Euzebya sp.: one gene and its partner. The protein of the gene in region 1 interacts with the protein of each later gene in a pairwise test. Links are inferred from orthologs where the notes say so. Each region holds a gene or a part of one and is shown on either strand. Other genes may lie near its edges.

Evidence for each region.
Region 2: the proteins of ACEQ2X_RS16600 (region 1) and dnaE interact in binary tests that used the Escherichia coli proteins (3 or more experiments, as listed by UniProt). The link is inferred for Euzebya sp. from one-to-one orthologs.

Annotation. Positions count from the first base shown.
Region 1 is NZ_CAXQBR010000075.1:32,045-35,492, reverse strand. What follows is about bases 527-3,332. They hold ACEQ2X_RS16600 (aminotransferase class I/II-fold pyridoxal phosphate-dependent enzyme), read right to left. Parts: upstream 2,634-3,332; coding sequence 1,419-2,633; downstream 527-1,418. Other genes in these bases: ACEQ2X_RS16595 (cell wall-binding repeat-containing protein), read left to right, coding at 2,692-3,332; ACEQ2X_RS16605 (nitrilase-related carbon-nitrogen hydrolase), read right to left, coding at 657-1,415. Also shown: dxs (1-deoxy-D-xylulose-5-phosphate synthase), read left to right, coding at 1-300; more of ACEQ2X_RS16595, read left to right, coding at 3,333-3,448. UniProt on the Escherichia coli protein: Shows aminotransferase activity with methionine and histidine as substrates, and to a lesser extent also with phenylalanine.
Region 2 is NZ_CAXQBR010000029.1:20,632-25,285, reverse strand. What follows is about bases 505-4,516. They hold dnaE (DNA polymerase III subunit alpha), read right to left. Parts: upstream 4,191-4,516; coding sequence 705-4,190; downstream 505-704. Other genes in these bases: ACEQ2X_RS07565 (putative quinol monooxygenase), read left to right, coding at 4,442-4,516; ACEQ2X_RS07575 (hypothetical protein), read right to left, coding at 505-588. In the rest of the region: more of ACEQ2X_RS07575, read right to left, coding at 1-504; more of ACEQ2X_RS07565, read left to right, coding at 4,517-4,654. UniProt on the Escherichia coli protein: DNA polymerase III is a complex, multichain enzyme responsible for most of the replicative synthesis in bacteria. This DNA polymerase also exhibits 3' to 5' exonuclease activity. The alpha chain is the DNA polymerase catalytic subunit.

The sequences.
Region 1 (3,448 bases):
GCGGTGTGGGACCCCAGGGTCATCCGACCGGTGGACGCGACCATGATCGACGACCTCGCCGGCCACCGCGTCGTCGTGACCGTGGAGAACGGCGTGGTCAACGGCGGCGCCGGTGCGTACATCGCCGACCGCCTGGTCGAGCGGACCGGGGTCATGGAGGCCCCGCCCGTCCTCCGTCTCGGCGTCCCCGACGCCTACATCCCCCACGCGAAGCCCGACCGGATCCTCGCCGAGCTCGGCCTCGACGCGGCGGGCATCGACGCGTCGATCCGCAAGGCCATGGGCATCGAGCGCACCTGAACGCCGTCGCGGACGCGTTGCGCGCCCCGGCACCCTCGGCCGGCAGCTGAGGGACGGGTGGACCAGGGGTGCAGTACGCTGCGCCACGCGCGCCCTGGATCCTGCGCACCGCACGTGCGGGAGGGTGAGATGCATGCCGATCACGTCCGGTTGGTGCAGACCTCGTGGGCCCAGGTCGTCCCCGTCACGCCCCTGGCCGCCACGCACTTCTACGAGCGGCTGTTCGAGATCGCGCCGGAGCTGCGCCCCCTGTTCAGCGGCGACGTCGTCGAGCAGGGCCGGAAGCTGATGACGATGCTCAACACGGCGGTCACGCGCATGGACCGGCTGGACGAGCTGCTGCCGGCCCCCGCACCTCAGCGGCGGTCGGCCATGAACGGGAACCGCTTGCGGACCCGCTCGACCTCCTCGGGGTCGACGTCGGCGAGGAGCATCGCCTCCCCCTCGCTCGCCGTCGCCAGCAGGTTGCCCGACGGATCGATGATCATCGAGTCGCCGGCGTAGTCGAGGTCGTTGCCGTCGGTGCCCACCCGGTTGACGGCGGCCACGTAGGCCTGGTTCTCGATCGCGCGGGCCCGCAGCAGCACCTGCCAGTGCTCGCGGCGGGCCCGCGGCCAGTTGGCGACCACCACGTACAGGTCGGTGTCGGCCGCGGTCGCCCAGAACTCGTCGGCGAACCGCAGGTCGTAGCAGACGAAGCAGGTCGTGCGGAGGCCGCCGACGTCGACGGTCAGGAAGTCGGCGCCGCGCCCGTAGTGTCGGTCCTCGCCGGAGTAGCTGAACGGGTGGATCTTGTCGTAGGACCCGAGCACCCCGTCGGGCCCCGCGACCACGAGCCGGTTCGTGGGCAGCGGTCCCGCCGACGACGTCGCCATCGACCCGGCCAGCACCAGCCCGTGCGTCGACGCCTGGTCCACCATCCAGCGGACGGTGTCGCCGTCGGCTGGCTCGGCGATCCGCTCGGCATCCATCGAGAAGCCGGTCGGGAACATCTCGGGCAGCAGCACCAGTCCGGCGCCGGCGCCGGCGGCGGCCCACAGCTTCTCCGCGAACCGGCGGCGGTTGGTCTCGTGGTCCTCCCAGACCAGCTCGGACTGCAGAGCGGCGATGCGCATGGGTCAGGTCCTCCCGGGGGGCAGCGAGCGTGACATCCCGTGCAACCGGTCCTGCAGCCGCGCGATGCCGACGTCCAGCAGTTCGTCGGTCTTGCAGAAGGCGAAGCGGACGTACCCCCGGCCGTCGGCCGGGTCGTCGAAGAACACCGACACGGGGATGGCGGCCACCCCCACCTCGAGCGGCAGGCGGGCGCAGAAGTCGACGTCGTCGGCGAAGCCGAGCGGCCGCACGTCGACGGTCACGAAGTACGTCCCGTCGGTCCGGTGCACCGCGAACCCCAGATCCGCGAGCGCGCCCGACAGCCGTGCCGCCCGCGCGGCGAAGCTCGTGGCGAGCGGCGCGGTGTAGGTCTCGCCCCACGTCAGCGCGTCGGCCACCGCGTGCTGGAAGGGGGTGCCGGAGGTGAAGGTCACCCACTGCTTGGCGGCCCGGATCGCCTGGGTGAGCGGCGCGGGCGCGCAGACCCACCCCACCTTCCACCCGGTCACGCTGAACGTCTTGCCGGCCGAGGAGATCCGCACGGTCCGCTGGTGCATCCCCGGCAGGGACGCGATCGGGACGTGGACGGCGTCGCCGTAGACCAGGTGCTCGTACACCTCGTCGGTGATGACGACCACGTCCGCGGCGGTCGCGACGTCGGCGATCACCTCGAGCTCGTCGCGGTCGTAGACCTTCCCGCAGGGGTTGTGGGGGCTGTTGAGCACGATCGCGCGGGTCCGGGGGCCCACCGCCCGCCGCAGCGCCTCGGGGTCGAAGCGCCACACGCCGTCGGCGTCCGGTCCGAGGGGCACCCCGCGGGCCCGCCCGCCCGCCATGGCCACCGCGGCCGGGTACACGTCGTAGGCCGGCTCGAAGAGCACGACCTCGTCCCCGACGTCGACCAGCGCCTGGATCGTGGCGAACATCGCCTCGGTCGCGCCGGTGGTGACGGTGACCTCGTGGTCGGGGTCGTAGCTGAGCCCGAAGTGGCGGGTGGCGTGGCCGGCCACGGCGGCGCGGAGGGTCGGGATGCCCGGACCGGGTGCGTACTGGTTGTGGCCGTCGGCGATGGCCCGCCGGGCGGCGTCGGCCAGGTCCGCGGGCGGGTCGAAGTCGGGGAAGCCCTGGCCGAGGTTGACCGCGCCGCTGCGGAGCGCCAGCGCCGACACCTCGGTGAAGATCGTCGTGCCGATGCCCTGCAGTCGGGCGGTCAGGTGGGGGGTCCGTCCGGTGTCCATCGCCTCGCCGCGCACTGTAGGCGTTCACGGCGCCGGCTGCGTGGTCTAGGGTCGGACCATGCGACGCGTCACGATTGCGGGCGTCGTGGCCGTGCTGGTGGGCGTGGCGGCCCTGCCGGTGGCGGCTGACGGCGTGACCGAGACCAGCGACACCCTGTCGATCGTCAAGGAGGGGACCGATCCCTCCAACGCCCAGATCGCCGTGGACCTCCTGACCGAGACCCCGCTCACGCCCGACCGCGTGCTCATCGGCCGTGACGACGTCTTCGTCGACTCGATGGCGGCCGGCGTCCTGCAGGACGAGAGCCCCCTGCTGCTCGTCCCGCCGGCGGGGCCGGTTCCCGCCGAGGTCATGGCCGCGCTGGAGGGGACCGGCGCTAGCCGGGTCACCCTCCTCGGCGGCGAGAGCGCGGTGCAGGCCCCGGTCGCCGACGAGCTGGCCGCCGCGGGCTACGCCGTCGACCGCCGCGCCGGGGACTCGCGCTTCGAGACCGCGGTGGCGATCGCCCGCGACGCGGGTCCGTCGGACACGGCGATCCTCGTCCGCGCCTTCGAGGCGCCGGGGGCGACGGACCCGACGCAGGCCTTCGCCGACTCCCTCGCGGCGGGCTACATGGCCGCGGAGAACGGGTGGCCCATCCTGCTGACCCAGACCGACGTGCTGAGCGGCCCGACCCGCGACTTCCTGGCCGAGCAGGCCTTCGACCGGGTCCTCATCCTCGGCGGCACCGCACCGGTGTCCGACGCGGTCGCGGGCGAGGTGGCCGCGTTGGCCGGCACCGTCGACCGGATCGCCGGTCCCGACCGGTTCACCA
Region 2 (4,654 bases), on another replicon or contig:
CCACAGCTCGACGGTGAGGCCCGGCCCGGTCCAGCGGTCCAGGAAGTCCTCCAGGTCGGGGGCGGCCCAGATCGACGGGGTGGACACGCCGTCAACGGTGTTGAGGGCCATGTCGCGGTCCGCCCACGCGGTGGGGACCGCCACGGTGATCGCGCCGGAGGCGTCGACCACCCACTCCTCTCCGGCGTACGCGGCGGCGTCCGGCAGCGTCAGCCAGCTGAAGTCGATGCCGGCGGCGGTGACGTCCACGGCGGTGCCGTCGGCGGGGACGGCCGTGACGGCCGGCTTGTCGTCATCCGCCTCCTCGGCCTCAGCGGCCGGGGTCGAGGCCGGGGTCGGGGTCGGGGTGACCGCCTCTGTCGGCGGCGGTGTGGTCGTGGTGGCGACCTCCTCCTGCCCGTCGTCGCCGAGGAGCACCACCGCGGCGACGATCCCGCCGATCACGAGCACGACCGCGACGGCGATGATCGTCCACACGAGGGCGCTCGGGCCGCCGGGCTGCCGGGGACCGGGTCCGGCCGGCGGTGGAGGCTGGTACGACGGGTAGGGCGCCGGTGTCGGGGGTGAGGGCTGGTAGGTGCTCGACATGGTCACACCTCCTGGATGGGTCACGTGATCCCACCGACAGCGTGCGCCCGCACGCCCTGGTGACCAGTGCCGAAGGACCCTCCGGGTCCCCGGAGAGGTGTCCTGCTCGCGCCGGGCTAGCCGACGGCCTCGACGCCCAGGAGCATCTTCAGCTCGGCGAACAGGCCCTGGGTCCGCTTGATCGACAGGGCGTCGGGGACGGCCAGCTCGGTCGCCCGCCCGTGGCCGTTGGCGACGCGCAACCGGACGGGCACCGTGCCCTGGTGCTCGGTGAGGACCTCCCGCAGCCGGACGATCAGCTCCGGCGCGCACTGCCGGGGGTGGAGGTTGACGAGCAGCGGCGCGCCGGTCGCCTCGCTGAGGTCCGGGCGGCTGACGCGGTCGGCGATCACCTGGACGGAGTCGCGCCCGTCGTCGATCCGGCCCTGGACTACCAGGATCTCGTCCTCGACGAGCAGGTCGGCGTACCGCCCGTAGCAGGACGGGAAGAACATCACCTCGATGCCGCCCTGCAGGTCCTCGATCGTCCCGACGACGTAGGACTCGCCCTTCTTGGTGAACTTCTTCGTCACGCCCGTCAGCAGGCCGGCGATCGTCACGTCGGCCCCGCCCTTCATGACCTGCACCTGGGGCATCGGCGCGCTGGCGAGGTCCGCGAGGGCGCGCTCGAGGCCCATCAGCGGGTGGTCGGAGACGTACAGGCCGAGCATCTCCCGCTCTGCGGTCAGCTTCTCCTTGCGGTCGTACTCGAGGTCGGGGATGTCGATGCGGGTGTCCGCCGCGCCGTCGTCGTCGCCGCCGCCCAACCCGCCGAAGAGGTCGTACTGCCCCTCCTCCTCCTTCCGCTTGATCGCGATCGCGTTGTCGACGATCGGCTCGACCGCGACCTGCAGGCCGCGGCGGGTGTGGCCGAGGGACTCGAACGCGCCGGCCTTCACGAGCGACTCGATGGTGCGCTTGTTCAGCACGCTCATCGGGACCTTGTCGACGAAGTCGTGGAAGTCCGTGAACGCCCCCCTCGACCGTCGCGCGGCGATGATCTCGGCCACCACGCCCTCGCCGACGTTGCGGACCGCCGACAGGCCGAAGCGGATCTGACGGGGCCGGTCGCCCTCCGGGGTGACGACCGGCGCGAAGTCGCTGAGCGAGTCGTTGATGTCGGGGACGAGCACCTCGATGCCCATGACCCGGCAGCTGTGGAGGGCGGCGGGCAGCTTGTCCTTGTTGTTCTTGACGCTGGTCAGCAGCGCGGCCATGTACTCGACCGGGTAGTGCGCCTTCAGCCACGCGGTCTGGTAGGTCACCATCCCGTAGGCGGCGGAGTGGGACTTGTTGAACGCGTAGCTGGCGAAGCCCTCGATCTGGGCCCACAGGTCGACGCCGAGCTTCTTGTCGTAGCCCTGGTCGACCGTCCCGTCGATGAACTGCTCCTTGAGCGCGTCCATCTTGTCCTTGAGCTTCTTGCCGATCGCCTTCCGGATCATGTCGGCCTGGCCGAGGGAGAACCCGGCGATCTTCTGGGCGATCTTCTGGACCTGCTCCTGGTAGATCAGCAGGCCGTAGGACTCCTCGAGGATCTCGGTGACGTCCTCGTGGATGTACGTGACCGGCGCCAGGCCGTTCTTGCGGTTGGCGTACTCGACGTGCAGGTTCGCCGACATCGGCCCGGGCCGGTACAGCGCGCCCAGGGCGGTGATGTCCTCGAAGCGGTCGGGCTTCATCAGCTTGCAGAGCGACTTGTAGCCGGCGGACTCGAGCTGGAAGACCCCGTCGGTCTCGCCCCGGCTGATCAGCGCGTACGCCTCGGCGTCGTCGAGGGGCAGGTGGTCGATGTCGACGGTCTCACCGGTCGTCATCTCGATGTGGTCGAGCGCGTCGGAGATGATCGTCAGGTTCCGCAGGCCCAGGAAGTCCATCTTGAGCAGACCGAGATCCTCGACCTGCCGCCCGTCGTACTGGGTGACGACCTCGCCGTCCCCCTCCACCTGCAAGGTGGGCACGATGTCGGTGATCGGCTCGTCGGCGATGACCACGCCGGCGGCGTGGATCGAGTGCTGGCGGCGCAGCCCCTCCAGCCCGGCGGCGAGCTCGATCACCTTGCGGGCGTCGGGGTTGGTGTCGCGGGCCTCCTTCAGCTCCCCGGACTGCTCGAGGGCCTGGTCGAGAGGCGCCTCCTTGCCCTGCACCGCCGGCGGGAACATCTTGCAGAGCTTGTCGCCGAAGGAGTACGGCAGGCCGAGCACCCGGGTGGCGTCCTTGATCGCCTGCTTCGCCTTGATCGTCTGGAACGTCACGATCTGGGCGACGTGGTCCTGGCCGTACGTCTCCGCGGTGTAGCGGATCATCTCCCCGCGGCGGCGCTCGTCGAAGTCCATGTCGATGTCGGGCATCGAGATGCGCTCGGGGTTGAGGAACCGCTCGAACAGCAGGCCGTGGGCGATGGGGTCGAGGTCGGTGATGCCGGTGCAGTAGCTGACCGCGCAGCCGGCGGCCGACCCGCGACCCGGGCCGACGCGGATCCCGACCTCGCGGGCGTGCTCGATCAGGTCCGCGACGATCAGGAAGTAGGCGCTGAAGCCCATCTGCTCGATGACGCCGAGCTCGTACTCGATGCGGTCCCGGACCTCGTCGCGCAGCCCGTCGTAGCCGGTCGCGCGGTCCTCCTCGCCGTACCGGCGGACCGCCCCGACGCGCACCTTCTCACGGAGGTAGGACTTCTCGTCGTGCCCCTCGGGCGTGGGGAACTTCGGGAGGTGCATGGTGTCGAAGTCGAACTCGACGTTGCACCGCTCGGCGATGAGGAGGGTGTTCTTCCAGGTCTCGGGGTGGTCGGGGAACAGGGCCTGCATCTGCTCGGCCGGCTTCACCCAGAACTGGTCGTTGTGGAACTTGAACCGGTCCACGTCGGTCTTGAGCGCGCCGGTCTGCACGCACAGCAGCGCGTCGTGGGCGTCGTAGTCCGCCTGGTCGGTGTAGTGGGAGTCGTTGGTGACGACGAGGGGGACGTCGAGGTCCCGGCCGAGGCCGATCAGCCGGCCGTTGGTCCGGTGCTGCTCGGGGATGTCGTGGTCCTGCAGCTCGATGAAGTACCGGTCGCCGAAGACCTCCCGGTACCAGCCCACCGTGTCGCGGGCATCGACGTCGTTGCCGGCGAGGAGCTTCTGGTTGACCTCGCCGCCCAGGCACCCGGACAGCACGATCAGCCCCTCGGCGTGCTCCGCCAGCAGGTCGCGGTCGACACGCGGCTTGTACCAGTACCCCTCGGTGTAGGCCCGGGAGGTCAGCTTCATCAGGTTGCGGTAGCCGACCTGGTTCTCCGCCAGGACCGTCAGGTGGTAGTACCGCTTCCCCTCCACGGTCATGTCGGTGGTGTTCCGGCGGCTGCCGGGCGCGAGGTAGAGCTCGCAGCCGATGATCGGGTTGATCCCCCGCTTGGCCGCCTCGCGGTGGAAGTCGATGGCCCCGAACATGACCCCGTGGTCGGTCATCGCGACGGCGGGCATGCCCATCCGCTCGACCGCGTCCATCATCTCGCCGACGCGGCTCGCGCCGTCCAGCATCGAGTACTCGGTGTGGACGTGGAGGTGCGCGAAGTCGCCCATGTGGACTACCCCTTCAGCTTGCCGTGGGCGGGCGTCGGGAGGTGCGGTTCCGCGCGGTCACAGACCGGGAACTACACCGATGGAGTTCGTGGGGAAGAGGGTGTGCACGGTAGCGCCCGCCTCCGTCCGGGACAAGACCCAGCGGGGTCCGGCGGACGGGGCTGCTCGGTCGGGTCGGGCACCTGCAGAACCCTATCGGAGACGGCCGCTCGCGCCGTGGGGATCCCGTCTGGTGGGCCGCGCGTCGGGGAGTGGGCCGCGCGTCGGGGAGTGGGCCGCACGTCGGGGAGTGGGCCGCACGTCGGGGAGTGGTCTGTCACCTTCGTCTCGATCTGCGCAACGGAGCTGACAGACCTCCCCGACCGGCGCGCCCATCGGTCGTCCACGCCGCCCGGCAGGCGCCGGGCTGCGCCGACCTCGTCATCGCCGGCGACCCGGTCGAGCCCGACCGCATCTGGGTGTAC